One region of the Brevundimonas sp. LjRoot202 genome, then DNA from elsewhere that is predicted to be linked to it. Evidence: predicted binding sites of a transcription regulator. Region 1 holds the regulator's gene; each other region holds the start of a gene.
What was found. Region 1 encodes LexA, which represses DNA repair genes until DNA is damaged. Its sites were predicted from a motif close to ATGTTCNCNANNTGTTCT; they were not measured.
Positions count from the first base shown of each region.

Region 2: a site for LexA is predicted at 7,027-7,044, ahead of ACSQ1L_RS07155 (ImuA family protein). Genes of this name have one in related genera too.
Region 3: a site for LexA is predicted at 1,872-1,889, ahead of recA (recombinase RecA). Genes of this name have one in related genera too.

Region 1 covers NZ_CAXUQW020000001.1:446,410-456,943, reverse strand. The annotation lists gene ACSQ1L_RS02560 (tryptophan halogenase family protein) at 1-703, shown strand, start outside; gene gltA (citrate synthase) at 756-2,057, opposite strand; gene gltX (glutamate--tRNA ligase) at 2,123-3,547, opposite strand; gene ACSQ1L_RS02545 (ComEC/Rec2 family competence protein) at 3,546-5,714, shown strand; gene lexA (transcriptional repressor LexA) at 5,695-6,384, opposite strand; gene ACSQ1L_RS02535 (hypothetical protein) at 6,469-6,963, opposite strand; gene trpC (indole-3-glycerol phosphate synthase TrpC) at 6,960-7,754, opposite strand; gene trpD (anthranilate phosphoribosyltransferase) at 7,751-8,785, opposite strand; gene ACSQ1L_RS02520 (anthranilate synthase component II) at 8,787-9,377, opposite strand; gene ACSQ1L_RS02515 (peptidoglycan-binding protein) at 9,482-9,679, shown strand; gene trpE (anthranilate synthase component I) at 9,655-10,534, opposite strand, start outside.
Region 2 covers NZ_CAXUQW020000002.1:449,570-460,103, reverse strand. The annotation lists gene ACSQ1L_RS07205 (PTS sugar transporter subunit IIA) at 1-278, shown strand, start outside; gene ACSQ1L_RS07200 (DUF1150 family protein) at 333-593, opposite strand; gene ACSQ1L_RS07195 (Hsp20 family protein) at 681-1,100, opposite strand; tRNA gene ACSQ1L_RS07190 (tRNA-Ala) at 1,256-1,331, opposite strand; gene ACSQ1L_RS07185 (TIGR02300 family protein) at 1,496-1,972, opposite strand; gene aroA (3-phosphoshikimate 1-carboxyvinyltransferase) at 2,099-3,412, shown strand; gene cmk ((d)CMP kinase) at 3,409-4,059, shown strand; gene rpsA (30S ribosomal protein S1) at 4,213-5,922, shown strand; gene ACSQ1L_RS07165 (integration host factor subunit beta) at 6,159-6,449, shown strand; gene mscL (large-conductance mechanosensitive channel protein MscL) at 6,491-6,895, shown strand; gene ACSQ1L_RS07155 (ImuA family protein) at 7,056-7,715, shown strand; gene ACSQ1L_RS07150 (Y-family DNA polymerase) at 7,621-9,228, shown strand; gene ACSQ1L_RS07145 (error-prone DNA polymerase) at 9,225-10,534, shown strand, end outside.
Region 3 covers NZ_CAXUQW020000002.1:256,979-267,512, forward strand. The annotation lists gene ACSQ1L_RS06255 (M20/M25/M40 family metallo-hydrolase) at 1-1,328, shown strand, start outside; gene ACSQ1L_RS06260 (MaoC family dehydratase) at 1,378-1,833, shown strand; gene recA (recombinase RecA) at 2,003-3,085, shown strand; gene ACSQ1L_RS06270 (hypothetical protein) at 3,296-3,502, shown strand; gene ACSQ1L_RS06275 (hypothetical protein) at 3,561-4,025, shown strand; gene alaS (alanine--tRNA ligase) at 4,125-6,782, shown strand; gene ACSQ1L_RS06285 (DUF2939 domain-containing protein) at 6,779-7,336, opposite strand; gene ACSQ1L_RS06290 (DUF2939 domain-containing protein) at 7,399-7,962, opposite strand; gene ACSQ1L_RS06295 (NADP-dependent isocitrate dehydrogenase) at 8,109-9,323, opposite strand; gene ACSQ1L_RS06300 (DUF1176 domain-containing protein) at 9,534-10,534, shown strand, end outside.

The DNA.
Region 1 (10,534 bases):
GCAGTGGCGCATCCCCCTGCAGCACCGCACCGGCAACGGCTATGTCCACTGCAGCCAGTTCATCAGCGAGGACGAAGCCACCGCCGATCTCCTGGCGGCCCTGGACGGCGACGCCGTGGCGGAGCCCAGGACCCTGCGGTTCACGACCGGCCGCCGCCGCCGGTCGTGGATCAAGAACTGCGTCGCCCTCGGCCTGGCTTCCGGTTTTCTCGAGCCGCTGGAGTCGACCAGCATCCACATGATCCAGAGCGGGCTCTTCCGGCTCCTGGCGCTGTTCCCCGACCGCGCCTTCGATCCAGCCCTGACCGACGAATACAATCGCCGGACCGCGACCGAGTACGCCCGGCTGCGCGACTTCGTGATCCTGCACTACCACGCCACCACGCGGTCCGATTCGCCGCTCTGGGATCACGTGCGGACCATGGAGGTTCCCGAGACCCTGCAGCGCAAACTGGCCCTGTTCAGGGGGCAGGGCCGCTTCCTGCGCGAGGACGAGGAGCTCTTTTCGGAAACCAGCTGGGTCGCGGTCATGCTCGGGCAGGGCGTCGAGCCGCGCGGCTTCGATCCGGTGGCGGCGGCGCACGATCCCGGCGCCATCCGCCGGCGCATGGAGCGATTCCGGGACGTGGTGGCCCACGCCGCGGCCGAGATGCCGACCCACCAGGCCTTCATCGACCGCTACTGCAAGGCGCCGCCGGTCTGATCAACCGACGCCGGGGCGGAACCCCGGCGCCGTCATCGATGGTGTCGCGCTCCTAGCCGCGCGACTGGATCGGCACGTAGTCGCGTTCGGTCGGACCCGTGTAGAGTTGGCGCGGGCGGCCGATCTTCTGGGTCGGATCGCCGATCATCTCCTGCCACTGGGCGATCCAGCCGACCGTGCGGGCCAGCGAGAACAGCACCGTGAACATCGAGGTCGGGAAGCCCATCGCGGACAGAGTTATGCCTGAATAGAAGTCGACGTTCGGGAACAGCTTGCGCTCGATGAAATACTCGTCGTTGAGCGCGATCCGCTCCAGTTCCTTGGCCACCTGGAACAGCGGGTCGTTCTTGTCGCCGACCGCCTCGAGCACCTCGTCGGCGCTCTCCTTCATCACCTTGGCGCGCGGATCGTAGTTCTTGTAGACGCGATGGCCGAAGCCCATCAGCTTGTATTTCTTGGCCTTCACGCCCTCGATGAACTCCGGGATCCTGTCCGGCGTGCCGATCTCCTTGAGCATGTTCAGCGCCTCCTCGTTGGCGCCCCCATGGCTCGGGCCCCACAGGCAGGCGATGCCGGCGGCGATGCAGGCGAAGGGATTGGCGCCCGACGAACCGGCCAGGCGGACGGTCGAGGTCGAGGCGTTCTGCTCGTGGTCGGCGTGCAGGATGAAGATGCGGTCCATGGCCCTGGCCAGCACCGGATTGACCACATAGTCCTCGGCCGGAACGGCGAAGCACATGCGCAGGAAATTCTCGGCGTAGCTCAGGTCGTTGCGCGGCGAGATGAACGGCTGGCCGACGTGGTACTTGTACGCCCGCGCCGCGATCGTCGGCATCTTGGCGATCAGCCGGATCGCCGAGATGTTCCGCTGCACCGGATCATGAATGTCCAGGCTGTCGTGATAGAACGCCGACAGCGCCCCGACCGTCCCGACCATGATCGCCATCGGGTGGGCGTCGCGGCGGAAGCCCTCGAAGAAGCGTTCGAACTGCGAGTGCAGCATCGTATGCATGGTGATGTTGCGTTCGAACGCCTCGTATTCGGACGCGGTCGGCAGTTCGCCGTGCAGCAGCAGGTGGCAGACCTCGACGAAGTTGGACCTCGAGGCCAGCTGGTCAATCGGATAGCCGCGGTGCAGCAGGGTGCCCGCGTCGCCGTCGATGAAGGTCAGGGCGCTCTCGCAAGCCGCCGTCGAGGTGAAGCCGGGATCGTAGGTGAAGGCCTCGGTCGCGCCGTACAGCTTGCGGATGTCGATCACATCGGGACCGGTCGAACCCGACAGCACCGGCAATTCCACGGACTTGTCGCCGTAGGTGAGGGTGGCCGAGCCGGCGGGTTTGGCGAGTTCAGTCATATAAGCCCCTTGGTCAGACGGCGGCCTCGCGCGGGGAGGCGGCGGGTCGTGTTTCGGTACGCAGTTCAGATAGTCTGTTGCAGCGCATCATTCAAACGGCCGAGGCTTTCTTCCCGGCCGAGCGCCGCCAACGTTTTCGCGATGTCGGGTGATGTGGAGCCGCCGGTCAGGGCCGCGCGGGCGGCCGGGCCGATCTTGCCGAAGCCGACCGCCTCTTCCTCGGCGAAGACCCTGAGTTCGGCCTCGAGCGCGAAGACATCCCAGCTTTCGAACAGGGCCAGCCGGTCGCGCAACCGCCCGATCCGCTCGCCGGCCTCCCCGGCGAGCAGGTCACGGCCCTTCGGTTCAATGGCGATCGGCCGCGGCTTGAGCACGAAGGCGGTCTGGTCGGCCAACTCGAGCGTGGTCTTCGCCCGGTCCTTGATGAAGGGCAGGGCCCGGGTCAGCCGGACCTCGTCGTCCGGTCCGAGCGCATGGCCCCGGGCCAGATGCACGTCGAGCGTCAGCTTGGCCAGCCGGTCGTCGTCGGCCAGCCGGATCCAGTGGGCGTTGACGTGCGCCAGCTTGTCGAAGTCCAGCCGGGCCGGGGCCTTGCCGACGCCGGCCAGATCGAACCATTCGGCCGCCTGGGCGTCCGAGAACAATTCATCGTCGCCGTGCGACCAGCCCAGCCGGGCCAGATAGTTGCGCATGGCTTCGGGCAGGTAGCCCATCTCGGCGTATTCGTGCACCGCCTGCGCCCCGTGCCGCTTTGACAGCTTGGCCCCGTCCGGGCCGTGGATCAGCGGGATGTGGGCGAAGGTCGGCCGGGTCCAGCCGAGGGCGTCGTAGATCAGGCTCTGGCGCGCGGCGTTGTTCAGGTGGTCGTCGCCGCGGATGACATGGGTCACGCCCATGTCATGGTCGTCGACCACCACGGCGAGGTTGTAGGTCGGCGCGCCGTCCGAGCGCAGCAGGACCAGGTCGTCGAGGTCCTCATTGGCCCAACTGACCGTGCCCTGGACCTCGTCCTCGACGACCACCTGGCCGGGCAGGGGGCGACGGAAGCGGACAACATGGGCCTGGGTCAGGTCGTCGACGGTCGGCGCGCGGTCGCGCCATGGCGACTCGAAGGTGCGCCGCTCGGCCTTGGCCAGGTCGCGCAGGCGTCCCGTCTCTTCGGCCGAGGTGAAATCACGGTAGGCCGCGCCCCGCTCCAGCAACTCGTTGACGACCTCGCGATGCCGGTCGGCGCGGGCATGCTGGAACACGGGCTCGTCGTCGGCGAAGAGGCCGAGCCAGCTCAGGCCGTCGAAAATCGCCTGCACGGCCGCCTCGGTCGAGCGCTCCCGATCGGTGTCCTCGACCCGCACCAGGAACTTCCCGTTGTGGCGCTGGGCATACAAATAGTTGAAAAGCGCCGTGCGAGCGCCGCCTATGTGCAGGAAGCCGGTCGGCGAGGGGGCGAAGCGGGTGACGACTTCGGGCATGGAGGCGGACGGGGAGGTCATGGCGGGCGTTATACCGTCCGCTCCGGCGATGCACAGTCTCCGCTCGCGCTTCGGCGGATTTCTGGGAGCCCAGGTCGTCGCCCAGACCCTGCGCTGGCGGCTGTGGGCCCCCGTGGCGATGGGCGGCGGCTGCGCGGTCTACTTCTTCCTGAAGTCCGAGCCGGCGGCCGCGCCGCTGCTGCTGTTCGCGGTCGCGACGGCCGCGGCCTGGCTGGGCGCGCGGCGGCTCAGGGCGAGCCGCGTCTGGACCCTGCCGCTGATGCTCCTGGCGTGTTTCACCTTCGGACTGGCCGTCGCCAAACTGCGCACCGATGCGGTCACGGCTCCGATCGCTCCGGCGATGAGCGAGCCGACCGTGGTCGAGGGCTGGGTCGTCGACGTCGACAGCCCCGGCGCCGCCGGTCCGCGCGTGGTGATCGCGCCCGTCCGCATCCGCGGCCTCGCGCCGGAGGACACGCCGGTTCGCCTGCGCGCTACGGTGCGCGGCGTCGCGCCCGAACCCGGAGAGGCGATCCGCCTGTTCGCCATCCTCAATCCGCCGCCCGCCCCGGCCAGCCCCGGCGCCTACGATTTCGGCCGCAACGCCTTTTTCCAAGGGCTTGGCGGGGTGGCCTTCGGTCTGGGCGAGGTCCGGCCGGCGTACCTGCCGGAGCCGCCGTGGCGACTGCGCGCGGCGATGGCGGTCAACGGGCTGCGCTATGACCTGGCCCGCCGAATCGTGGCGCGGCAGGGCGAGCGGGCCGGCGGCATTGCGGCCGCCATGACCACGGGCCACGAGGCCTGGCTCGACCCTGACGATGTCGACGTGATGCGCGACTCGGGGCTGGCCCACATCCTGTCGATCTCGGGCCTGCACATGGCGGTCGTCGGGGGCTTCGCCTTCTTCCTGGTGCGTCTGCTGGTCGCCGCCTGGCCGTGGCTGGCGTTGCGCGTGCCGGGCAAGAAGGTTGCGGCCTGGGGCGGCCTGCTGGCGGTGGGGACCTATCTGGTCGTGTCCGGCGCGCCGCCGCCGGCCGAGCGGGCGGCGATCACCGCCTCGATCGCCTTCCTCGCTGTCCTGCTGGACCGGCAGGCCATCACCATGCACGCCCTGGCCGTCGCGGCCTTCGTGGTCCTGCTGCTCCAGCCCGAAGCCATCGTCACGCCCGGCTTCCAGATGTCGTTCGCGGCCACGGCGGCGCTGGTGGCGCTGGTCGAGGCCTGGCCGGTCCGCCCACGCGAGATTTCCGCGCCCCTGCCCATCCTGATCGTCCAGAGGAGCGCAGCCTGGGTCGGGGCGGCGGTCCTCGCCAGCCTGGTCGCGGGCGCGGCCACCGGGCCGTTCGCCATGCAGCATTTCAACCGCACCGCCATGTACGGCCTGGCCGCCAACCTGGCCACCGCGCCGGTGTCCGACTTCCTGATCATGCCGGCGCTGGCCCTCGGGGCCCTGCTGGAGCCGCTCGGCCTGGGCGCGCCCTTCCTGTGGCTGGCGGCGCGGGGGATCGAGCTGATGCTGGCCATCGGCGCCTGGACGGCGGCGCTGCCTGGCGCGGTGCGGACTGTGGCCAGCGCGCCCGACTATGTGCTGCCGATCGCCTTCCTCGGCGTGCTGTTCTGCTGCCTGTGGCGCGGGCCGCTGCGCTGGCTGGGCCTGCCGTTCGCGGCGGCGGTGATGCTGTGGCCGCGCGCGCCCACGCCCGACCTGTGGATCGGCGACGGCGGGACCAACGCGGCCTGGATCGAGGCGGGGGAGGCGGTCGTGGCCCGCCCCGGCGTGCGCCAGTTCGCGGTCGACGTCTGGTCCCGCCGACGCGGCGTCACGCCGGTCGGGCGGCCGGACGAGGGCTGGACCTGCACCCGCTTCTCCTGCGCCCCGTCGCCGCCGTCGGCCGGCCCGCTGGCCCTGTGGTGGGGCAAGCGCGCGCCGTCGGTGGAACAGATGGACGCCCTGTGCGCCGCCGCGCCGGTCGTCAGCGTCCGTGCGCCCGTCCATGTCCTTCCCGCCTCATGCGAAGGCCGGTTGATGCTGGACGGGATCGACTACGCCCGCGGCGGCGCGGTCGAACTGTGGCGCGAGGGGCCGCCGTCGGCCAACCGCTGGCGCGCCGTCTGGTCCTCACAGGTGCGCGGTGACCGGCCGTGGAGCCCGCGCGGCGTTCCCGCAGTCAGTGATAGCGGCGGATGAGGCCGACCAGCTTGCCCTGCACCTCGACCTGGTCCGGGCCGAAGATGCGGGTCTCATAGTTGCGGTTGGCCGGCTCCAGGGCGATCGAGCCGCCCTTCTTGCGCAGCCGCTTCAGCGTCGCTTCCTCGCCCTCGACCAGGGCCACGACGATCTCGCCCGACGAGGCGGTGTCGACGGATTTGATGATCACCAGGTCGCCGTTGAGGATGCCGGCCTCGATCATCGAATCGCCCTCGATCTCGAGCATGTAGTGCTCGCCGGCCCCCAACATGGTCTCGGGCACCGGATAGCGGGCCTGCTCGTGCTCGATGGCGGCGATCGGCGTGCCGGCGGCGATCTTGCCCATGACCGACAGTTCGCGGGTGTCGTTGGCGGGCTCGGCGGCGAAGGGCCGTCCGCCGCCCTCGATGACGTCCGGGCGGAACGGTTGCCGGCTGCGCGTCTGCGCCGTGGCCTGCTCCGGCAGCTTGACCACCTCCAGCGCCCGGGCGCGGTGCGCCAGGCGGCGGATAAAGCCGCGCTCCTCCAGCGCCGTGATCAGCCGGTGGATGCCCGACTTGGACGCCAGATCCAGCGCCTCCTTCATCTCATCGAACGAGGGGGAGACGCCCGTCTCCTTGATCCGTTCGTGGATGAACATCAGCAGTTCGTGCTGTTTGCGCGTGAGCATGGCGACCTCGGCGGCGAATCCCGTTGCGAGAACGCTAACGGAACAAACCGCAAACGTCCACAAGGTGTTCCTGAGGTGTTCCGGTTAAGGTGTGGTTACCGTGGCGCTGGCCGGAGCGGGCAGTCCAACGGCCTCGGCGATCCTGCGGCCGATCTCGGCGGTATCAGGCGTGAGGTTGAGCGTCTGAATCCGTCGGACGGAGCCATCGAGGGTCGTCAACGTCACCATCGGCTGGCTGCGCGACAGAATTCCGAAGCGGGATATCGCCAACGCCCTGATATCCGACAGCGCCACAGGTGCGCGCCACTCCGCGCAATACAGCGCGCCGTCGCGGATGAAGACTGCAGGCCCTCGATGGCGCAGCGTCCGGAAGAGCGCACGCACCATCATCGGCAAGAGCACAAGGGCGGCGATCGCTGGGATCGGCCACCAGCCGCGTCCGCCATCGTCGCCGGCCATGAGCGCGCGCAGCCCACCCGGATGCCAAAGCGGCTGCATCAGGATGTAGAGAGCCGAGCCTCCGAGGAAGATGAAACCGGAATAGGTCCTCGCCTTTGACAGATGCGCAATGACGGTCACGCCAGCAGCGTCCGCGTCGCCGCCTCGACGTCCGCCTGCCGCATCAGGCTCTCGCCGACCAGCACCGCCTGCGCATGCGCGGCCGACACCCGCGCCACGTCGTCCGGCGTGAAGATGCCGCTCTCCGCCACCAGCAGCGCCCGCACCGGGCTCAGCATGGCCAGCCGCTCGGTCGTCTCGAGATTGACCTCGAACGTCCGCAGCGAGCGGTTGTTGATCCCGACCAGATCGCCGCCCAGCTTGCAGGCGCGGGCCATCTCGGCCTCGTCGTGGGTCTCGACCAGAGCGTCCATGCCGAACCGCTCCGCCTCGGAGAGCAGTTCGGCCGCAAGCCCGTCATCAATCATGGCGAGGATAATCAGGATGCAGTCGGCCCCCAGCGCCCGGCTCTCGGCCACCTGCCACGGGTCGACGATAAAGTCCTTGCGCAGGCAGGGCAGGGCGACGGCGTCCCGCGCCTGTCCGAGAAAGGCGTCGTCCCCCTGGAAGCTCGGTCCGTCGGTCAGCACCGACAGGCACGAGGCTCCGCCGCGCTCATAGGCCCGGGCCAGCGCCGGCGGGTCGAAGTCCTCGCGGATGAGTCCCTTCGACGGACTGGCCTTCTTGATCTCGGCGATCAGCGCCGGCCTGCCGGTCGCCTCGACATGCCGCTCCAGCGCGGCCCGGAAGCCTCGCGGGGCCGACGCCTGCCGCGCCCGCGCCTCGACGGTGTCCTGCGGCAGGGCGGCCTTGCGCGCCGCCACGTCCTCGCGCTTGTAGGCGGCGATCCGTTCCAGCACGTCAACGGTCACGTCGGCTCTTCCTCGATGTCCGTGTTGGTGGCCTCGACCAGATCGGCCAGGGCCTTGGCCGCCCGGCCGTCGTCGATCACCGCCGCCGCCAGCGCCGCGCCCTCCGCCAGATCGGCCGCCTTGTCGCCCACGACCAGCGCCGCCGCCGCATTCAGCAGCACGATGTCGCGATAGGCCCCCTTCGCCCCGTCCAGCAGCGCCCGCAGGGCGGCCGCATTCTCCTCGGCGTCGCCGCCGCGCAGGTCGGCGAGGTCGGCCCGCGCCAGCCCCGCGTCCTCGGGTGTGACGGCGAAGCGGCGCACCGCCCCGTCCTTCCACTCCGCGACCTCGGTCGCGCCCGTGGTGGTCAGTTCGTCCAGCCCCTGCCCGTGCACGGTCCAGGCCCGCACGGCGCCGAGTCGTCCCAGCACCTCGGCCAGCGGCTCCAGCAGGCGCGGATCATAGACCCCCATCACCTGCCGCTTCGCATTGGCCGGATTGGAAAGTGGTCCCAGCAGGTTGAACACCGTGCGGAAACCGATCTCGGCCCGCACCGGCCCGACGTGCCGCATGGCTCCGTGGTAGGTCGGGGCGAACAGGAAGGCGATGCCGGCCCGGTCCAGCGCCCGCAGCTGCTGCGCCGGCGTGGCGGCGAGGTTGACCCCCAGCACCGACAGCACGTCCGACGAGCCGGATTTCGAGCTCATCGCCCGGTTGCCGTGCTTGGCCACCTTCAGTCCCGCGCCGGCCAGCACCAGCGCCGCCGCCGTCGAGATGTTGAAGGTGTGCTGGCCGTCGCCGCCGGTGCCGCAGGTGTCGATGACCTCGTACGGATGATCCAGCGTCAGCGCCGCCTCGCGCATGGCCGTGGCGAAGGCGGCGATCTCCTCGACCGTCTCGCCGCGGATGCGCAGGGCGGTGACGGCGGCGGCGACCTGGGCGGGCGTCGGCTCCCCCCTCAGGCAGGCGGCGAAGAAGGCGTGCGCCTCGTCCGCCGACAGCACGCGGCCATCGACCAGCTTGGCCAGCAGGGGCTTGAATCCGTCGGCCACGTCAGACCATCGCCCGGCGTTTGATGTTGGCGAGGTCGAGGAAGTTGGCCAGCAGGTCGTGGCCGTGCTCGGTGGCGATCGATTCGGGATGGAACTGCACGCCGTGGATCGGGCGCGTCCGGTGCGCCAGCCCCATGATCTCGCCATCGGCGGTCCAGGCGGTGACTTCCAGCACGTCCGGCAGGGTTTCCCGCTTCACCGCCAGGCTGTGATAGCGGGTCGCCGTGAACGGCGAGGGCAGGCCGGCGAACACGCTCTTGCCCTCGTGTTCGATCGGTGAGGTCTTGCCGTGCATCAGGCTCTTGGCGCGGATCACGTCGCCGCCGAAGGCCTGGCCCATGGCCTGATGGCCGAGACAGACCCCGAAGATCGGCATCTCCAGCGGCGCGCTGTCCAGCAGCGCCAGGCAGATGCCCGCCTCGTTCGGCGTGCAGGGCCCCGGCGACAGCAGCACCGCTTCCGGCTTCAGCGCCCAGGCCTCGCCCGCGGTCAGGTCGTCGTTGCGCACCACGCGCGTCTCCGCGCCCAGTTCCGCGAGGTAGTGGACCAGGTTCCAGGTGAAGCTGTCGTAGTTGTCGACGACGAGGATCATGCTTGGGCTTCTAGGGGGTGCGTGCCCCCGCGCCAAGCAGGCACAAGGGTAAGTGTTCATTAACCACGTTCGGTCGAACTGGGGCCTCCAGCGGAGGGGCTCGCATGGCCGACATCAGGATCGACAAGGCGCGCAGCCTGCTGACGCCTCCGGAGGCGCGGGGCGCCAGTCCGTGGGCGGCGCTGGGCGCGGCGGCGCTGGCCGCGACGGGCGCCATGCTGATGGCCGGCGTCATGGTTCTGGGCCCGGGCGTCCGCTTCGAGGAGCCGGCGGTGGCTCAGCCCCTGTTCCCGAACGGATAGCGCCAGGCTTCCTCCGCCGCCTGCATCGGGGCCCGCGCCTTGGCCTTCGTCTCGGCGTATTCGGCGGCCGGATCACTGTCGGCGACGACCCCGGCGCCGGCCTGCACGTGGATCTTGCCGTCGGCGAACAGGGCGGTTCTCAGCACGATGCAGATGTCGGCCTCGCCGCCAGCCGAGATGTAGCCGACGCCGCCGCCATAGCCGACGCCGCGCTTGTCGCTCTCCAGCTCGTCGATGATCTCCATCGCCCGCACCTTGGGCGCGCCCGACAGGGTGCCGGCGGGCAGGGCGGCCAGCAAGGTATCGACCGCGTCCAGCTGCGGATTGGCCTGACCCTGCACGTCGGAAACGATATGCATGACAGAGCTGTAGCGCTCGACCTTGAAGCTTTCCGTGACCTCGACCGTGCCCGGCGCGGCGACGCGGCCGACGTCGTTGCGGCCCAGGTCCAGCAGCATCAGGTGCTCGGCGCGCTCCTTCGGATCGGCCAGCAGTTCGGCCTCCAGCGCCCGGTCGGCTTCCGGGGTCTGGCCGCGCGGCCGCGTCCCGGCCAGGGGGCGGATGGTCACCCGCCCGTCCTTGAGCCGCACGAGGATTTCCGGGCTCGACCCAGCCAGCTGGAAATCGCCGAAATCGAGGAAGAACAGATAGGGCGACGGGTTCTGGCGCCGCAGGGCCCGGTAGAAGGCGAACGGATCGCCGGCCCACGGCGCGGCGAAACGGTGGCTCAGCACCACCTGGAAGATGTCCCCGGCGGCGATGTAGTCCTTGGCCCTCGCCACCATGGCCCCGAAGGCCGGCTCGTCCACCGGCGAGCGGAACGGCGGGACCGGGGCCTCGACCGGCGCGGGAATC
Region 2 (10,534 bases), on a different contig from region 1:
CCGTGCCGCACGCCCGCATCGAGGGCCTCGAGCGGGTCACGGCCGTGTTCGTGCGGCTGGACACCCCGGTGGCCTACGGCTCGGTCGACGATCGCCCCGTCGATCTGATCTTCGCCCTGTTCGCCCCGCCTCGCGACGGCGCGGAACATCTGCGCGCCCTGGCCGCGGTGTCGCGCGCCCTGCGGTCGTCAGAAATGCGGGAACATCTGCGTCAGGCCCGGACCGTCGACGCGATCCGCGCCCTGTTCGTCAAGAACCAGCCCGCCACGGCGGCCTGACGGGTTTTCAGCGCCGGCGACGCCGGGCTCAGCTAGCGCGAACGCGTTCTTCGATCAGTGAACCGAGACGGGCTCCAGTTCGTGCGCCACGGCGGCGGCGAAGGCGGTCTCGCGGTCCATCATAACGGCCAGCCGTTCGCCGTCGGCGCCGTGGACGGCGTACAGCGTCATCTCGGGATCGATCGCCAGGCCCTTGGCCTCGGGGATGGGCGTATCTGCCAGCACATCGGCGGCGCGGATCTCGCGCACATACACCAGGTCAGGCGCGCCCAGGCCCCTGAAGTCTTCCTTGGTCATCATCATCATAGGCGTCATGGCGACCGCCTCCTTGTTCTGAGCTAACGCCCCGAAAGGCCGTGTGGTTCGGCCCCGCGAGCGGCGACCGGTGAAAACGACGGCGGATCAGCCCGTCGTGATAGGAATGCGCCGGACCGTGGGCAGGTCCTCGGGCCGGCTCAGCTCGACATGCAGCAGGCCGTGCTCCAGCTTCGCCTGATCCACCTCCAGCCCGTCGGCGAGCACGAAGCTGCGCACGAAGCCGCGGCCGGCGATGCCGCGATGCAGGAAGGCCTGATCCGTCTTGCCGGCGTCCTCGCGCTTGCCGGCGATGGTCAGCTGACGACCTTCCAGGGTCACGGTCAGATCGTCGGGGCCGAAGCCCGCGACGGCGAGGCTGATGCGGACGGAGCGCTCGCCCAGTTGTTCGACATTGTAGGGCGGATAGCTATCCGCCGCCGCCCGCGCGGCCCGGTCGATCAGGGCCCGGGTATGGTCGAAGCCCAGCAGGAACGGGCTGTCGAACAGGATGGTGCGCGTCGTCATCGTCTTTCGCCCCCGAAGCAGGCCGTGGGCCGTCTGCACCTCCCGGAATCGGCGAGGCGTCGGCCGCTGCAGATTAAATGGGGATTTGCCGTCCCGGATCAACGATCGCGGGGCCAGATAAGGCGAAGGCCCCGCGGTCTCCCGCGGGGCCTTCATGGTGGAGCTTAGCGGAGTCGAACCGCTGACCTCTTGCATGCCATGCAAGCGCTCTACCAACTGAGCTAAAGCCCCAATCAAAAGGCCGGAGCCTTTCGGTCGGATCGCCGGGTGCTGTATGCGGCCCCCGGCGAGGCGGCGGAACCTATGTCAGGGCCTGATCGCGATCAAGCCCGGTTCCGCCATTTATTTTCGCCCCCTCCGGAGCCGCCCGCGGCGACCCCGGAAAGGTTGAAATCCTAGTCCTCGTCCTTGCCCGGCTTGACGATGTCGTCGTCGAAGGAGTCGTCGTCCTCGTCTTCGATGAAGGGCACGGAGTCGTCGTCGTCATCGTCGGCCAGCACGTCGTCGTCGTCGCTGGCCTCGCCCATGCCGGACTCCTCGGTCGGATCGACGGGGGTCTCGTCGTCGTCGTCCGGGGTCAGGATGGGCTCGTGCCCTTCCTCGTCGATCTCCGGGGTGGCGACCGCTTCTTCTTCCTCGTCCTCGTCCTCGGACGGGGCCTTCTTGACGACCTGATCCTCGGCGTCCTCTTCGGGCGTCTCGTCGGCGGCGTAGCCGGCCGGGCGTCCGCGGCGGTTGCGCAGCTTCAGCGCCTCCTCCGGATCGAAATCGGTCGCGCATTTGGGGCAGTGGGCCGGGCGGCGGCCCAGGTCATAGAATTTGGCCTGGCAGTTCGGGCAGACCTGCTTCTGGCCCAGTTCGGGATTGGCCACGGTGTAAGACCTTTGGCGGGAGTGGGAAATCGGGCGCGTCCCTTGCCACCAAGGGGGGCCGCTGTCAAAAGCCATCTCTCGCGCCGCCCGCGCCCGCCTGAACTATTCGGAGACCGCCGGGTGACGATCCCCCCCACCCTGACTGCCCGAGGCGCTCCCGCGCTGTCCGGCGTGGTGCGCGCGCCGGGCGACAAGTCGATATCGCACCGCGCCCTGATCCTGGGCGCCATGGCGACCGGCGTCACCGAAATCGACGGCCTGCTGGAAGGCGACGACATCCTCGCCACGGCCAGGGCGGCCGGGGCCTTCGGGGCCGACGTCGAGCGGTTGGGCGAGGGCCGCTGGCGCGTCACCGGCCACGGTGGCTTTCGCCGGCCGGATGGCGTCATCGACTGCGGCAACGCCGGCACCGGCGTGCGCCTGCTGATGGGCGCGGCGGCGGGGTATCCGATCAGCGTAACCTTCGACGGCGACGCTTCGCTGCGGAAGCGCCCCATGAAACGGGTCACAGGGCCGCTGGCGGACATGGGCGCACGGTTCGAATGGCCGGGCGAGGAGGACCGTCTGCCGCTCGCGCTATCGGGCGGCGCCCTCAAGGCCATCGACTACGTCCAGACGATCGCCTCGGCCCAGATCAAGTCCGCTGTCCTGCTGGCCGGGCTGAACGCCGACGGCGTCACCACCGTGACGGAGCCCGAACCCAGCCGCGATCACACCGAGCGGATGCTTCGGGCCTTCGGGGCCGAGGTCGGCGTGCTGCCCGCCGGACGCGGCTGGCGGGTCAGCCTCAAGGGCGGCCAGGCCCTGGTCGGAACCGCCGTCTCGGTGCCGGGGGACCCGTCGTCCGCCGCCTTCCCGCTGGCCGCCGCCCTGATCGTCCCCGGCGCGGCGGTGACCGTCGAGAACGTCATGCTCAATCCCCTGCGCACCGGCCTGTTCGAGACCTGGCGCGAGATGGGCGCCGACCTGACCGTCTCGAACCGCCGAATGGCCGGCGGCGAGGAGGTCGGCGACGTCACCGCCCGCCATTCCCGCCTCAAAGGCGTCGTCGTCCCGCCCGATCGCGCCGCCTCGATGATCGACGAATACCCCATCCTCGCCGCCACCGCCGCCTTCGCCTCGGGCGCCACGGTGATGCGCGGCATCGGCGAGATGCGGGTCAAGGAAAGCGACCGCATCGCCCTGATGGCCGCCGGCCTGCAGGCCTGCGGCGTCGCGGTCGAGGAGGAACCCGAGGGCTTCACCGTCACCGGCGGCGCCGTGCGCGGCGGCGCGACGGTGACCACCCACGGCGACCACCGTATCGCCATGAGCCATCTGGTGCTCGGTCTGGCGGCGGATCAGGCGGTCACGGTCGACGAGCCCGGCATGATCGCCACAAGCTTCCCGGGGTTTGTCGAGTTGATGCGCGGCCTCGGCGCGGATATCGCGTCCGGATGACCCGTCCCCTGATCATCGCCGTCGACGGTCCCGCCGCCTCGGGCAAGGGGACCATCGCCGCGCGTCTGGCCGCGACCTGGGGCCTGCCCCACCTCGACACCGGCCTGCTCTACCGCGCCGTCGGGCTCGGCCTGCTGGACCGCGGCGGCTCGCTGGACGACGCGGCGGCGGCGGAAGCCCTGGCCCGGGCGCTGGACGCCAGCCAGCTGAGCGACACCGAACGGCTGACCGGCCGCGGCGCCGGCGAGGCCGCCAGCCGCGTGGCCGGCTATCCCGGCGTCCGCGCCGCCCTGCTCGAATTCCAGAAGGCCTTCGCCAACCAGCCCGGCGGGGCGGTGCTGGACGGACGCGACATCGGCACGGTCATCGCGCCCGATGCGCCGGCCAAGCTGTTCGTCACCGCCACGCCGGAGGTCCGCGCCGCCCGCCGCTGGAAGCAGCTGACCGCCCGCGGCGAGATCATCGCTTACGAGGACATGCTCGAGGACATCGTTCGCCGCGACCAGCGCGACGCCGGCCGGGGCGCGGCCCCGATGGTGCAGGCCGAAGACGCCGTCTTGCTGGATACGACCGATATGGATATAGAGACCGCCTTCGATGCGGCCCGCCGTATCGTCGAGGCGGCGCGCGCGAAACACGGTCTCTGACCCGTTCCGCAAATCCAACGCTCCCATCCTCGGCTTCCGCGGGCGATCTGGCTTCATTTGCCTCGCATCCCGACGACCTGATCTCACTCTTCAACTCACCTCGCGCGGGGCCATCCGGTCACGCGCCACAACCGTTAGAAACCTCAACCCTGCATGACTGACACCCAAAGCTTCTCCCCCTCGCGTGACGACTTCGCCGCGCTGCTCGACGAAACCCTTCAGGGCCGCGACCTCGGCGAAGGCCAGGTCGTCCACGGCCGCGTCGTCGGCGTAGAGAAGGACATCCTGATCATCGACGTCGGTCTGAAGACCGAAGGCCGCATCCCGGCCCGCGAGTTCGGCATCGGCGAAGGCGCCGTGATCCCGAAGCTCGGCGACAACGTCGAAGTCTACCTCGAGCGCGTCGAGAACGCCCTGGGTGAAGCGGTCATCAGCCGCGACAAGGCTCGCCGCGAGGAAGCCTGGACCCGTCTGGAAGTGGTCTTCGCCGACGGCCAGCCGGTCAACGGCACCATCATCGGCCGCGTCAAGGGCGGCTTCACCGTCGACCTCGGCGGCGCCTCGGCCTTCCTGCCGGGCTCGCAGGTCGACATCCGTCCGGTGCGCGACGTCGCGCCGCTGATGGGCAAGGAACAGCCCTTCGCCATCCTCAAGATGGACCGTCCGCGCGGCAACATCGTCGTCTCGCGTCGCGCCATCCTGGAAGAAGCCCGCGCCGAACAGCGCACCGAGCTGGTCGGCCAGCTGCAAGAGGGCGAAGTCCGCGAAGGCGTGGTCAAGAACATCACCGACTACGGCGCGTTCGTGGACCTGGGCGGCATCGACGGCCTGCTGCACGTCACCGACATGTCGTGGAAGCGCGTCTCGCACCCCTCGCAGGTCCTCGCCGTCGGCGACACCGTCAAGGTCCAGATCGTCAAGATCAACCCGGACACCCAGCGTATCTCGCTGGGCATGAAGCAGCTCCAGGCCGATCCGTGGGACGGCGTCGAAGCCAAATATCCGGTCGGCGCCAAGATGTCGGGCCGCATCACCAACATCACCGACTACGGCGCGTTTGTTGAGCTGGAAGCCGGCGTCGAGGGCCTGGTGCACGTCTCGGAAATGTCGTGGACCAAGAAGAACGTCCACCCCGGCAAGATCGTCTCAACCTCGCAGGAAGTCGACGTGGTCGTGCTGGATGTCGACGCCTCCAAGCGCCGCATCTCGCTGGGTCTGAAGCAGGCCCAGGACAATCCGTGGGACGCCTTCGTGGCCTCGCATCCGATCGGCTCGACCGTCGAGGGCGAAGTCAAGAACGCCACCGAGTTCGGCCTGTTCATCGGCCTGGACAACGACATCGACGGCATGGTCCACCTGTCGGACCTCGACTGGAACGTCTCGGGCGAGGAAGCCATCCAGCGCTACCGCAAGGGCGAGACCGTCAAGGCCAAGGTGCTGGACGTCGACGTCGAGAAGGAACGCGTCTCGCTGGGCATCAAGCAGCTCGGCGGCGATCCGATGGAAGGCGACACCTTCAAGAAGGGCCAGCAGATCACCGTCACTGTGACGGCGGTCGAGACCGGCGGCATCGAGGTCAAGTTCGGTGAAGAGGACGCCCCGGCGACCGCCTTCATCCGCAAGTCCGACCTGTCCCGCGACCGCAACGAGCAGCGCACCGAGCGCTTCTCGGTCGGCGATCGCGTGGACGCCATGGTCACCGGCATCGACAAGGCCTCGCGCCGCGTCTCGGTGTCGATCAAGGCGCTCGAAATGAAGGACGAGGCCGCGGCCATCGAGCAGTTCGGGTCGTCGGACTCGGGCGCTTCGCTGGGCGACATCCTCGGCGCCGCCCTGCGCGAGAAGGCCGGCTCCAAGGAGTAAGGCCTCAAGCCGCGAGCGACCGTGTCGCGAGCGTCAGGCTACAAGAATGAAGGGGCGGCCGGAGCGATCCGGCCGCCTTTTTCATGGCCGCTCACGGTCAGGGTGAATGTCCGGTAACCGTCATTTACGATCTCGGGCCTTTTGCCGTGGGCATGGGGAGTCTAGGGTGGGCTTGCATTCGGGTTTCGAATGCACCCGTATGGCTCTGGGAAGAGCTTAGGAGGGCGGGGGCCTGCATGATCAAATCTGAGTTGATCGAGAAACTCGCCGCCGAGAACACTCATCTGACCCACGCCGAGGTCGAGCGGGTGGTCAACATCGTGCTCGGTCAGATGGTCGAGGCGCTGGGCGACGGCGGCCGTGTCGAACTGCGCGGCTTCGGGGCCTTTTCGGTTCGCAGCCGGCCGGCGCGGGCCGGACGCAATCCGCGCACCGGCGAGACCGTGGACGTGCCCGCCAAGGCCGTGCCCTTCTTCAAGAGCGGCAAGGAACTGCGTGAACGGCTGAATGCGGCCGGAGACGCCTGACGGTTCACCGGCAAGCCAGAGACGGAGAGAGGGACGCCGCTATGGGTATGGTCACCGAGTTCAAGGACTTCATCTCCAGGGGCAATGTCATCGACCTGGCCGTCGGCGTCATCATCGGCGCGGCCTTCGGCAAGATCGTCACCAGCCTGGTCGAACAGGTGATCATGCCGCCGATCGGCCTGGCTTTGGGCGGGGTGGATTTTTCGAAACTGAAATGGGTGCTGGCGCCCGAGAACCCGGCCACCGAAGCGGTCGAGGAAGTGGCCGTCCAGTACGGCGCCTTCATCAACACCCTGATCCAGTTCCTGATCGTCGCCTTCGTCATCTTCCTGATGGTCAAGGTGATCAACAAGATGCGGCGAGACCAGGCCGCCTCACCCGAGGCCCCGACGCCGACCGAGGCCCTGCTCGCCGAAATCCGCGACGAGTTGAAAGCCCGGCGGTAGGGCCGGACCCTGACCCGAGGATCAGACGTCGGGCCTGGCTGTGCTTTTGGGCGAAGCACCATTCGATAATGTCCGGGTGAAAATAGCCCGGTTCGGGGATTCCGGATTCCGGATTTGACTCTTTTCGGGCTGGAACAAATAATGAACATTCAGCTTCTGAATGATCATGCACCCCTCGTCCGCCCTGTCACAGGACCCGTTCCCCGAGGTCGCCGCGTCCCTTGAGGAGGCGTGCGCTCCCGCGCCCCGCGACGTGGCCGCGAGCCTGCTGTTCGCCCTGTCGCGACGCCGCGAAGGCGACGACCGGCCGGTGCTGATGACCGCGCCGCGGGCGTGGTTCGTGGAGTATGGGCGGCCCTACGGCCCGGGGCTGGGCGGCCTGCCCCTGATCCTCGCGCCGGTCGCCAACCTGGCCGAGGCTCTATGGGCGCTGGAGCAAGGCCTGCGTTCGGGGGCGGTGTCGCTGGGACTGGGGGCGGTCGAGGGGGCGACGCTGACCCAGACGCGCCGACTCGATTTCGCGGCCAGACAGGGCGAGGCGACCGGGCTGGTCCTGTCGCGCGGTCTGGAGGGATTGAGCGCGGCCCGGCGGCGCTGGCGGATAGCGACGCAGCCCAGCGCCATCGATCCGGAAGACGAGCGGGCGCCGGGGCGGTCGCGTCTTCTCGCCGAACTGACGCGCGGGCGGGGCGAACGGCCCGGCGCCTGGATGCTGGAGCAGGATGATGAGACGCATCGTCTCCGTCTGGCTGATCGACTGGCCGATCTCGGTCCGCCGTCGATCGCTGGAACGGGCGCGCCGTCCGGCCTCGCCGCCTGAGCCCGTCCACGATCCCCGCAACCCCTTCGCCCTGATCCTCAAGAACAGTCAGGGCGCGGCGGTGATCCACGCCCTGAATCCGGCCGCCCGGGCCGCCGGCCTCCGGCGCGGCCAGACCCAGGCCGACGCCCTGGCCATGATCCCGCAGCTGATCTCTCAGCCGGCCGATCCCGACGCCGACGTCCGGGCCCTGAAAGCGCTGGCGCATTGGGCAGAGCGCTGGTCGCCGTCGGTCAGCGCCGATCCGTCCGGCGAAGGGCTGGGGGGCCTGTTCCTCGATGTCACCGGCGCGGCCCACCTGTTCGGCGGCGAGGCGGCGTTGGCGCGCCAGATTCGCGAACGGCTGGCCGAGGCGGGGATTCCCGCAGGCGTGGCCATGGCCCCCACGCCCGGCGCGGCTTGGGCCCTGGCGCGCTGGGGCGAGGGCGATGCGCCGGTCGCCACGGACGACACGGTCCGCGACCGGCTGGCCCCCCTGCCGGTGGAGGCGTTGCGGATCGAGGCGGGCACGCTGGCGCAGGCCCGGCGTTTCGGCCTGAAGCGGATCGGCGATCTGTATCCGATGCCGCGGGCTGGTCTGGCCCGGCGGTTCCGGGCGAACGGCGGCGTCGATCTGGTCCGGCGGCTGGACCAGGCGTTGGGCTATACGGGTGAAGCTCTCGTTCCGGTGCGTCCGCCGGCCCGCTATCGGGCGTGGCAGGCCTGGGCCGAGCCGGTCGGCGATCTGGAGGGGGTGGAGGCGCGGCTCCCCGAACTGGCCTCCGATCTCGCCAAACCCCTGGAGCGCGACGGGCAGGGGGCGCGGGCCCTGACCTTGACCGGCTTCCGCTCGGACGGACGGACGACCGCCCTGTCGGTCCGCATGGGCCGGCCGGGCCGGGACGCGGACATCTGGCTGCGCCTGTTCCGCGAGGCCGGACTGGGCCGGCTGGAACTGGGCTTCGGCCTCGACGCCCTGATGCTGACCGCCGACGCGGTCGAGCCGATGGTCGCCCGGCAGGCGGCGCTGGAGGCCGGGGCGGAGACCCGGCAGGCCGAAAGCCTGGCCGCGCTGGTCGACCGGCTGTCGGCACGGCTGGGCGAGACGCATGTGCTGACGCCCGAGCCGGTGGACAGCTGGATCCCCGAACGGGCCGAGCGGCTGCGTCCCGCGCTTGGCCGCCGCATCGCGGCCGCTTCGGGCGACGCCGCCCGCCGCCCGATCCTGCTGCTGGACCCGCCCGAACCGATCCGCGATCCGCTGTTTGACCTGCCGGACGGAGCGCCGGCCCGCTTCACCTGGCGACGGGCGCCACGGCGGGTGGTCCGCGCCGAGGGGCCCGAGCGCCTGGCGCCGGAATGGTGGCGGACGGCCAAGGCCCGCACCCGCGACTATTACTGCCTCGAGGATGCGGACGGCGGCCGCTACTGGGTGTTCCGCGAAGGCCTCTACGGCCGCGACTACACCGGCGACCCGGACCGGGCGGCCGAGGAACGGGCCCCGACCTGGTGGATGCACGGGGTGCTCCCGTGAGCGGCTGGAACGGCGAGTACGTCGAGCTCGGCGTCAGGACCAATTTCAGCTTCCTGGAAGGAGCGTCGCACCCCGGCGAGCTGATGGTTCAGGCGAAGGCGCTGGGGCTGGCCGCCGTCGGCGTGGCCGACCGCAACACCCTGGCGGGCATGGTGCGGGCCTTGATGGGGGCCGAGAAGGTCGACCTCCGGCTGGTGATCGGCGCGCGCCTGGGCTTCACCGACGGGACCGAGCTGATCGTCTTCCCCCGCGACCGTACCGCCTACGGCCGCCTGTGCCGCCTGCTGTCGCTGGGCAAGAGCGAGGCCGTGCCGCAGCCCGGCGCCGATCCCGACGGAGAGCGGATCGAAAAAGCCGAAACCCGGCTGAGCTTCGAACAGGCGGTCGGGCTGGGCGCGGGGATGATCGCCCTCGCGCCCGCGCCGGACCGCCCGGACGCCGCCTTCGAGACACGGCTGGCGGCGTGGCGGGCGGCGTGGCCCGACGACCTCTATCTGGCCGCCTCGCCCCTGTGGCGCGGCGACGACCGGCGGCGGCTGACTCGGCTGGCGGCCATGGCTCGCCGGACCGGCGCCCCGATGATCGCCACCAACGCCGTGCTCTACCACCACCCCGACCGGCGCAGGCTGCAGGACGTGCTGACCTGCATCCGCGAGGGGACCACCATCGACAAGGCGGGCCGCCGGCTGCAGGCCAACGCCGAACGTTCCCTGAAGTCGCCGGTCCAGATGGCGCGGATGTTTCGCGGCCACGAAGCGGCGCTGGCGCGGACCGTGGAGGTGGCGCGGGCCTGCACCTTCTCGCTCAGGGAGCTGAGCTATCAGTACCCGGACGAACCGGTGCCGGAGGGCTGGACGGCCCAACGCCGGCTGATCCGCCTGACCTTCAAGGGCGCCAGGGAGCGTTGGCCCGAGGGTGTGCCGGAAAAGCTGCGCCGTTCGATCCGCTCGGAGCTGAAGCTGATCAAGCAGCTCAAGTACCCGAACTACTTCCTGACCGTGCACGACATCGTCGCCTGGGCCCGGCGGCAGGAGCATCCGATCCTCTGTCAGGGGCGCGGCTCGGCGGCCAATTCGGTGGTCTGCTACTGCCTCGGCGTCACCAATGTGAACCCGGCCGAGCAGGACGTTCTGATCGAGCGATTCATGTCCGCCGACCGCGACGAGCCGCCCGACATCGACGTCGACTTCGAGCACGAGCGGCGCGAGGAGGTGATGCAGTACGTCTATCGCCGCTACGGGCGCGACCGGGCGGCCATCGTCGCGACGGTCATCCACTACCGGCCCCGTTCGGCCATCCGCGACGT
Region 3 (10,534 bases), on a different contig from region 1:
GCGGCCATCCGCTGCGCGACCGGATCGGGGCGGTGGTCAATCTGGAGGCGCGCGGGGGCGGCGGCCGGGCCATGATGTTCGAGACCGGGCGCGGCGCCGCCGAGACCGTCGCCCTGTTCGGCCGGGCCGGCGTCCGGGCCGATGGCGGCGTCACGACCAATTCGCTGGCGGCCTTCGTCTACGAACGGATGCCGAACGGCACCGACTTCACCATCCCGAAGGACCGCGGCGTCCAGGGCCTGAACCTCGCCTTCATCGGACGGCCCGAGCAGTATCACGGGGCCTCCTCGCCGGAGGCTCTCGACCGGGGCGCGGTCCAGCACATCGGCTCGCAGGCGCTGGAGAGCGCCGACGCCCTGCTGCGCGCGCAGGTCCTGCCGGCCCGCGGCGCCGACAGGGTCTATGCCGACCTGTTCGGCCGGGTCGTCCTCGACCACGCGCCGGCGACGGGTTGGGGGCTGCTGGCGCTGGCGGCGCTGCTGCTGGCCGGCGCGACCTGGCGGGCGCGGCGCCGGGCGGGGCTGACGTTCGCCGACCTGGGGCGCGGCGCTGTCGACGGCGTCTGGTTCCTCGCCACCGGTCTGGTGCTGACCCAGGCGGTGCGGACCCTCGCCGGATCGATAGCGGCGCGGGCCGAAAGCGCCGACGCATACTACACCCTGCTGGCGCGCCTGCCGTGGATGGAGGCGGGCGCGGCCCTGACCGTGCTGGCGCTGGGCATGGCGGTGCTGGGCGGGCGAGGCCGGCCGGATCGGCGCGTCACGGCGGGTGCCATCGCGGCCGCCGCCGTCCTGGCGCTGGCCCTGGGGGGGCTGAACCCCATCGTCATTGGCGCCGCCGTGGTCGCCATCGGCCTGTCGCTGGCCCCGGGGCTGGCCGCGCAGACGCCGTGGGGCGGCTGGACCGGCCTGATCGCCCTGGTTCTCGCCCTCGGCGCCGTCGCCCAGACCGTCGCGCCCCAGACCGCCTTCCTGTTCCTGTGGCCCGCCCTGCCGGCGGCGGGTGTCGCGGCGCTGGCCGCCTTCGTGGACCCGGGCCTGACCCGTCCCCGGTCGCTGGGTCCCGTCGCGTTCGTCGCCGCCATCGGGGGCGGCTGGTTGGTCGCCCTGTCGCATCCGGTGTTCCTCGGCATCGGCCTGGACCTGCCCGGCGTGCTGGCCTTGATGGGGTTGCTGGCGTTGATGCTGGTCCGGCCGCTGTCGCCCGGGCGCGGCGCCGTCCGACCGTGGCTGATGGCGGCGCTGGCGGTGCTGGTGCTGGGCGGTGCGCTGTCGTTCGCCGCCCGGTCGGCCGAGCCGGCGGCGGCGGAGACTCCCGCGGCGGTTTGAAATCGCCATATCCCAGCCTGGCGGCTCGACGCCGCGAACGGAGACTCCCGTGCCCGAACGACAGATCTACCTCGAGGACCTCCACGTCGGGCAGGCCTTCGTGTCCGGCTCCGTCACCGTCACGGCTGACGAGATCAAGGCGTTCGCCCGACAGTACGACCCCCAGCCCTTCCACCTCGACGAAGACGCCGGGCGGGACAGCCTGTTCGGCGGTCTGGCGGCCAGCGGCTGGCACACGGCGGCGCTGAGCATGCGGATGCTGGTCGACGGCCTGCCGTTCGCCGTCGGGCTGATCGGCGTCGGCGGCGAGACCACCTGGCCTCGCCCCACCCGCCCGGGCGACACGCTGACCGTCCACGTCGAGGTGCTGGAGATCACGCCGTCGAAGTCCCGTCCCGACCGCGGCATGGTCCGCACCCGCAACGAGACCCGCAACCAGAACGGCGAGCCGGTGCAGATCTCCACCCTCGGCATGGTGGCGTGGCGGCGGCCGCCAGGGACCTGATACGTCAAAATCGGACGTAGAGAGCGAGCCGGCGAAAAAGAACATATTGGCAACCGGAACAAACCGTGCACATATCCCCTCTCACAGGGAGCGGGTCACGGTCATCGGACCGAAGGCGGGCCTCTCCCCCGGGCACCGAACGGGAATCATGGCAAGGGAGAGTGGCAAGGTGGCGGCACAGGCGAATTTGAAATTGGTCGGCAAGGACGACGGCGACAAGCAGCGGGCTCTGGAGGCGGCGATCGCCCAGATCGACCGCGCCTTCGGCAAGGGCTCGGTGATGAAACTGGGCAAGAACGGCGTGACCGAAGCCATTCCCTCGGTCTCGACCGGTTCGCTGGGCCTCGACATGGCGCTGGGCATCGGCGGCCTGCCGCGCGGCCGGGTCATCGAGGTGTTCGGGCCGGAGAGCTCGGGCAAGACCACCCTGGCCCTGCACACCGTGGCCGAGATCCAGAAGGCCGGCGGCACCGCCGCCTTCGTCGACGCCGAGCACGCGCTCGACCCGGGCTACGCCCAGAAGCTGGGCGTCAACCTCGACGACCTGCTGGTGTCGCAGCCCGACACCGGGGAACAGGCGCTTGAGATCGTCGACACCCTGGTGCGCTCGGGCGCCGTGGACATCGTGGTGGTCGACTCCGTCGCCGCCCTGACCCCGCGGGCCGAGATCGAGGGCGAGATGGGCGACAGCCTGCCCGGCCTGCAGGCCCGCCTGATGAGCCAGGCGCTGCGCAAGCTGACCGCCTCGATCAACAAGTCGCAGTGCATCGTGCTGTTCATCAACCAGATCCGCCACAAGATCGGCGTCATGTACGGCTCACCCGAGACGACGACCGGCGGCAATGCGCTGAAATTCTACGCCTCGGTCCGCCTCGACATCCGTCGCACCGGCGCGATCAAGGACCGCGACGAGGTGGTCGGCAACACCACCCGCGTGAAGGTGGTCAAGAACAAGGTCGCCCCGCCGTTCCGCGAGGTCATCTTCGACATCATGTATGGCGAGGGCATCTCCAAGCTGGGCGAGATCATCGACCTGGGCGTCAAGGCCGGCATCGTCGAGAAGTCGGGCAGTTGGTTCTCGTACGACAGCCAGCGCATCGGCCAGGGCCGCGAGAACGTGCGCGCCTTCCTCAAGGCCAATCCCGACGTCGCCGACTCGATCGAGAAGGCCGTGCGCGCCTCGACCAACAAGATCGCCGAGGAACTGCTGGGCCACCCCGAGCCTGACGAGGGCCAGGACCTCGAGGGCTAGGGTCCGCGCGGACCGCACGCCGTGAACGCAGTGGACGGTGCTTTTCGACAAATCTTCTCCGGCCGGGTCCGCCGACCCGCCACCGACCCCGCCGGGCCGGGCCGGACGGAGCGGCCGCTCGATCCCCACCCGGATCGGGCGGCCTTTTTTTGCAAGGGGGACCTTTCTCCGAAGCCCGCGGTTGTCGGGTTCGTCAAACCGGAGCCCGCCATGGCCGACACCCAGGTCCAGTCCCTCAAGCAGTTCATCCTGTCGGAGACCCCCGACGGCTATCTGATCGAGATCGAGGGCGACAAGGGCGCCTCGATGGCGGTCACTGCTACGCCCGGGCAGATCGACGCCATCATCGACGCCCTCGACGACCTGCTCTCCGAAGACGAGGCCGCCGACGAGGTCGAGCACGAGGACGAAGGATAGCCCACTGGCGAAGCTTGACCGTTCGCCCTAGGCTGCTTCCCGAAGAGGGGAGAGACCCATGGGCCCGCGCCTGACCTCGACCATCCGCGCCGCCGTGCTGGCCGGCCTCGCCGGCGGCGCCGTCGACATTCTCGCCGCCTTCGTCATCTACCGCTCGGCCACGCCGGTCCAGATTCTCCAGACGATCGCCTCCGGCCTTCAGGGCCCCGCCGCCTATGAGGGCGGCCTGACCAGCGCGGCGCTCGGGCTGGCCTGCCATTTCCTGATCGCCATCCTGTTCGCCGGCCTGTTCGTCGCCGCCGCACGGCCGGCCCCGGTGCTGCTGCGTCGGCCGGCGCTGTCCGGCCTCGGCTTCGGCGTCGTCGTCTACGGGGTGATGAACGCCATCGTCGTGCCGCTGTCTCTGGCCCACGCCGGTGCGCCCCCGCCGCCGCACATGATCGGCCTGGGCCTGCTGGCCCACGCCCTGTTCGGCCTGGCGCTCGCCTTCACCGCCGCCCGCGCCATGCGAGGCGTCCGCTAGCGCCGGAGGCGCACAACGCCGATGGGTGATGCGTTCGGGCCGAAAGACCTATATGCACGCTGCCTCCCCTGACCTCTCCAGACGCGTGCGCGACGAACCATGGCCAGCCTCAACCAGATCCGCTCGAGCTTCCTCGACTACTTCGCGGCCGACGGCCACGAGAAGGTCCAGTCCGCTCCGCTGGTGCCGCAGAACGATCCGACGCTGCTGTTCGTCAACGCCGGCATGGTGCCGTTCAAGAACGTCTTCACCGGCCAGGAGACGCGGGCGATCAAGCGCGCCACCTCGTCGCAGAAATGCGTCCGCGCCGGCGGCAAGCACAACGACCTGGACAACGTCGGCTACACCGCCCGCCACCACACCTTCTTCGAGATGCTCGGCAACTTCTCGTTCGGCGACTACTTCAAGGAACACGCCATCGAGATGGCATGGAACCTGGTCACCAAGGAGTTCGGCATCCCTGCCGACCGGCTGATGGCCACCGTCTATATCGACGACGACGAGGCCTTCGACCTGTGGAAGAAGATCGCCGGCCTTCCGGAATCCAGGATCACCCGCATCGCCGGCTCGGACAATTTCTGGTCGATGGGCGACACCGGCCCGTGCGGCCCGTGCACGGAGATCTTCTACGACCACGGCGACCACATCTGGGGCGGCCCTCCCGGCACGCCCGAGGAGGACGGCGACCGCTGGGTCGAGATCTGGAACCTGGTCTTCATGCAGTTCGACCAGGCGGCGGACGGTTCGCGCTCGTTGCTGCCGAAGCCGTCGATCGACACCGGCGCCGGACTTGAGCGCGTCGCGGCGGTGCTGCAGGGCGTGCACTCCAACTATGAGACCGACCTGTTCCGCACCCTGATCGCGGCCTCGGAGCACGCGACCAACACCGCCGCCGAGGGCGACCGCGCGCCCAGCCACCGGGTCATCGCCGACCACCTGCGCTCGTCGTCCTTCCTGATCGCCGACGGGGTCACGCCCTCGAACGAGGGCCGCGGCTATGTGCTGCGCCGGATCATGCGCCGCGCCATGCGCCACGCCCACCTGCTGGGCGCCGCCGATCCTCTGATGCACCGGCTGGTGCCGACCCTGGTGCAGGAGATGGGCGAGGCCTATCCTGAACTGCGCCGCGCCCAGGCCTTCATCGAGGACACGCTGAAGCAGGAGGAGATCCGCTTCCGCACCACGCTGGGCCGCGGCATGGGCCTGCTCGAGGACGCCTCTCGCGATCTCGGCGAGGGCGGCGTGCTGCCGGGTCAGACGGCCTTCACACTCTATGACACCTACGGCTTCCCGCTCGACCTGACCCAGGACGAGGCGCGCCGGCGCGGCTTCACCGTCGACACCGAGGGCTTCGACGCCGCCATGGCCGAGCAGCGCAGCCGCTCGCGCGAGCACTGGACCGGCTCGGGCCAGACCGCCTCGACCGGCGAATGGCTCGCCCTGCGCGACCGCCTCGGCCCCACCGTCTTCACCGGCTACGACCTGGTCGAGGATTCGGGCGAGGTGCTGGCCATCGTGCGCGACGGAGCCTCGGTCGACGAACTGGCCTCCGGCGAGACCGCCGAGGTGCTGTTCGACCAGACCCCCTTCTATGGCGAGGGCGGCGGCCAGGCCGGCGACAGGGGCGAAATCGAATGGACCGACGCCACCGGCCAGCAGGGCTCCGGCGTCGTGCTGGACGTGCAGAAGCACGCCGGCGACCTGTTCGCCCACCGCATCGAGATCAGCTCCGGCACGCTGACCATCGGCGCGCGCGTCCAGCTTCGCGTCGCCGCCGAGGCCCGCCTGACCACGCGCGCCAACCACTCGGCGGCGCACCTGCTGCACAAGGCCCTGGCCAATGTGCTGGGCGGCCACGTGGCCCAGAAGGGCCAGATGGTCGACGCCGAACGCCTGCGCTTCGACTTCAGCCACAACGCCCCGGTCACCGAGGACGAACTGGCGCGAATGGAGGACGAGGTGAACGCCGTCATCCGTCAGAACATCCCGGCCGAGACGAAGATGATGGCCCCGCAGGAGGCGATCAACGCCGGCGCCGTGGCCCTGTTCGGCGAGAAATACGGCGACGAGGTCCGCGTGCTGACCCTCGGCCGCGACCTGACCGGTGAAGGCCCCTACTCCGTCGAACTGTGCGGCGGCACCCACGTGGCCCGCACCGGCGACATCGCCCTGTTCAAGATCGTCTCGGAGAGCGGCATCGCCGCCGGCGTGCGTCGCATCGAGGCCCTCACCGGCGAGGCCGCCCGCCAGTATCTGCTGGCCCAGGCCGGGGTGGCCAGGAAGCTGGCCCAAGGCTTCAAGGTCCAGCCCGCCGACGTGCCGGCGCGGGTCGAGGCGCTGAGCGGCTCGGTGCGCACGCTGGAGAAGCAGGTCGCCGACCTGAAGAGGCAGCTGGCGCTGGGCGGCGGTTCGGGCGGCGCCGCCGCACCGGAGGAGATCAACGGCGTCAAGCTGATCGCCCGCGTGCTCGACGGCGTCGACGGCAAGGGCCTGCGTGGGGTGGCCGAGGACTTCCGCAAGCAGGTCGGCTCCGGCGTCGTCGCCCTGATCGGCGTCACCGAGGGCAAGGCGGCGGTCACCGTCGCCGTGACCTCGGACATGACCGGCAAGGTCAACGCCGCCGATCTGGCCCGCGCGGCCGTGATGGCGATGGGCGGCCAGGGGGCCGGCGGCAAGCCGGACTTCGCCCAGGGCGGCGCGCCTGACGGATCCAGGGCCGAGGACGGCCTGGCGGCGGTGCGGGCCGCGCTGGCCTAGGCGCCCGCCTCGTTCTGGATATCCACCGCGGCCAGCTTCCAGGTGAACAGGCCGCGCCGCTCCAGGATCAGCGCCAGCCGCTGTTCGGGCCGGTCACGGTCGGTCAGGGTGACCGCGAAGGCGTTGAAGTCGCGGTAGCCCCAGGACTGGTGGATGTCGTCCTCGTCGACCGCATCCCCGGGCTCGGGCTGGTCACGGACGGTCGGATCGGGCGCCTCGGCCGTGGTGACCATCCGGGCGACCACCTCGGGCGTGACGACGGCGTCGACGGCGCCGGACACCAGCATCGGGGCCAGGATCAGGCCGAGGCCGCCGAGGCCGCTCTCCGCCATGCGCGGGTCGCGGCGCAGCTGGGCCGCCAGTTCGGCGTTCAGTTCGTCCTTCAGGCTCTGGCGCAACGACGGGAAATCGACCAGGCGCTCGATCTTGTTCTCGTCGCCGGCCTCAGCCGCGCGGATCAGGGCCTGCGCCGCCAGCACGGGGGCGGCCGCCCAGACGAGCGCGAACAGGACGACGGCCCCGGCGGCGACGCCGACGATCAGTGATTTCTTCATTCGACCCTCTGGCGTCGTAACGCCTTCCCACAGCTACGGTTGCCGTGAGTCGGAACCGATCGCTAGCGGCGCGCGGGCGCGGTCGCCGCGGGGGCGACGCGCTCGGGCAGGCCGATATGGACGAGCTTCCATTCGAACGGCCCCTTCCGCTCGAAGGTGAAGACGGTGCGCGGTCCGCCCTCGTCGGCGACCGCCAGCCGCACCCGGTTCATGCCCCAGAACACCGGTCCGGGCATCGGATTGGTCGGCGCCACCGCCGGAATGCGGGTACGTTGCGCGGCGTAGCGGCCCTCGCCCCGAGTCAGGGCGGCCAGCGCCGCGGGGGTTAGCCAGGCGTCGACATCGACGGCCGCCGTCGGGCGGGCCTGTTCGATCTGGTGGCGCACCGCCCCGATCGGATCATCGAGGAAGGCGGGCGCGGGCGCCATGGCGGCGGGATCGCCCGACAGCTGGGGCCGCAACGACTTGCGGACGGCGGCGAAGTCGATCAGGCGCGACAGGCCGGCGACGTCATTGGCGTCCGCCGCCGACCGGATGCCGAAGAAGGCCACCGCCGGGGCGGCGAAGAAGCTGACGACCGCGACGATGACGGCGAGCAGCAGGAGATTGCCGAACAGCTTCTTCATGGGTCCATCAATGCACGAACGCGGACCTCGCTCAAACGAAAGGCCCGCCGGACGCGAATCCGGCGGGCCTTGTCGGTGGGCCGCGGTCGGAAGGCCCGACGCGGCCCGGACAGCGAGCGACCGCGTCGCGGGCGTCAGCGCCCCGTCTAGCCCTTCATCGCCCTGGTCAGGTTCTCGGCGACCTTGTCGAGGAAGCCCTCGGTGGTCAGCCAGCCCTGCTGGTCGCCGACGAGCAGAGCCAGGTCCTTGGTCATGTGGCCGCTCTCGACCGTTTCGACCACGACCCGCTCCAGCGTGGCGGCGAAGGTGGCCAGCTCGTCGTTGCCGTCCAGCTTGGCCCGGTGCGAGAAGCCGCGGGTCCAGGCGAAGATCGAGGCGATCGAGTTGGTCGAGGTCGCCTCGCCCTTCTGGTGCTGGCGGTAGTGGCGGGTGACGGTGCCGTGGGCGGCCTCCGACTCCAGCACCTTGCCGTCCGGCGTCATCAGCACCGAGGTCATCAGGCCCAGCGAGCCGAAGCCCTGCGCCACCACGTCGGACTGCACGTCGCCGTCGTAGTTCTTGCAGGCCCAGACGAAGCCGCCCGACCATTTGATGGCCGCGGCCACCATGTCGTCGATCAGGCGGTGCTCGTAGGTCAGGCCTTTTTCCTTGAACTGGGCCGCGAACTCCTCGTCGAACACCTTCTGGAAGATGTCCTTGAAGCGCCCGTCATAGGCCTTGAGGATGGTGTTCTTGGTCGAGAGGTAGACCGGGAAATTGCGCTGCAGGCCGAAGGCGAAGCTGGCGCGGGCGAACTCGGTGATCGAGTCGTCGAGGTTGTACATGCCCATGGCCACGCCCGACGACGGGAAGTCGAACACTTCATGCTCGATGACCTGGCCGTCCTCGCCCTGGAACTTGATGGTCAGCTTGCCGGGGCCGGGAACGAGGAAGTCGGTGGCCTTGTACTGGTCGCCGAAGGCATGGCGGCCGACGACGATCGGCTGGGTCCAGCCCGGCACCAGCCGCGGCACGTTCTTGCAGATGATCGGCTCGCGGAAGACCACGCCGCCCAGGATGTTGCGGATGGTGCCGTTGGGCGACTTCCACATCTTCTTGAGGCCGAACTCCTTCACCCGCGCCTCGTCGGGGGTGATGGTGGCGCATTTCACGCCGACGCCGTGCTTCTGGATCGCGTGGGCCGCGTCAACCGTCACCTTGTCGTCGGTGGCGTCGCGGTTCTCCATCGACAGGTCGTAGTAGTCGAGCTCGAGGTCGAGGAAGGGGAAGACCAGCTTGTCCTTGATCATCTGCCAGATGATGCGGGTCATCTCGTCGCCGTCGATATCCACGATGGGATTGGCGACCTTGATCTTGGCCATGCGGTTTCGCGCCTCTGACTTGGAAATGGGAGTGAGGCGGGGGGTATAGCGGCGGGGGCGCGCGGGCGCAAAGGCGGACGGTCGCCGAACGTGAGGTTGCGGACCGGACGGATCGGCCCGAGTATCCCGGAAGAGCGGCCGGATCGGGATCCGCGCCGCAAGCCGTCGCGGAACCTCCGGGCTCGTCGACGGCTGTAGGGGGAGAACCACATGCGCCTCGTCACGATCACCACGGGCCTGATGCTGGCCGCCTGTTCCGCCGAACCGGGGGCCGCCGCGTCACCGCCCCGGACCGACCCCGCCGCGCCGCAGACGGCCGCCGCGAGCGAAATGCCTTCGGAGCGCCGCGGCTTCCGCGACTGGATGGCGGTCTGCGACAACGGCAACGCCTGTTTCGCCTTCACGGCCGCGACCGACGGGACCGGCTGGATCCGGATCGCCCAGCAACCGGGACCCGACGCCCGGCCCGAGGTGGCTGTCGGCTATTGGGCGCCGGAGGACCAGGTGGGACCGCCCACTCTGAGCGTCGACGGGGAGGTTTACGGCCTTACGCTGATCACCGACTACCCGCTGGTGGGCGAGGTTTCCGCCGACCGGGCGCCGGATGTCGTGCGTGCGCTTGCCGACGGGCAGGCGGCGCAGGTCGGCTCGGCCGGAGAGTTGTCGCTGTCCGGAGCCTCGGCCGCCCTCCTGTGGATCGACGAGCGGCAGGGGCGGCTGGACACCGTGACCGCCCTGCGTCGGCGCGGCGTCAAGCCGGCCTCGGCCGTGCCGACGCCTCCGCCTCTCCCCGTGGTCACGCCGGCGCCCGCCGTCTCCCAGACCGGCTTCGGGGACAAGGACCAGGTGCTTCCGGCCGCGCTGGAAGCCTTGCCGGTGGTGATCGCCTGCCGCGCCGATACCGCCGACAGCGACTGGGTGCAGAAGGAGGTCATGTCGGCGCGGCTCGACGCCTCGACCGAACTGTGGGCCGTGCCCTGCTTCATGGGCGCCTACAACATGGGCCATGAGTGGTTCATCACCGGTCCCGGAGGCCGCGACCCCCGCCCCGCCCGACTGACCTCGACCTCGGACGAGCCGACCGCCACCACGATCAACGCCGGCTTTGCGCCGGAGGCCCGCACCATCACCGCCTTCGCCAAGGCGCGAGGGATCGGCGACTGCGGGACCGCCTCGACCTGGACCTGGACCGGACGGGAATTCGTGCTGAC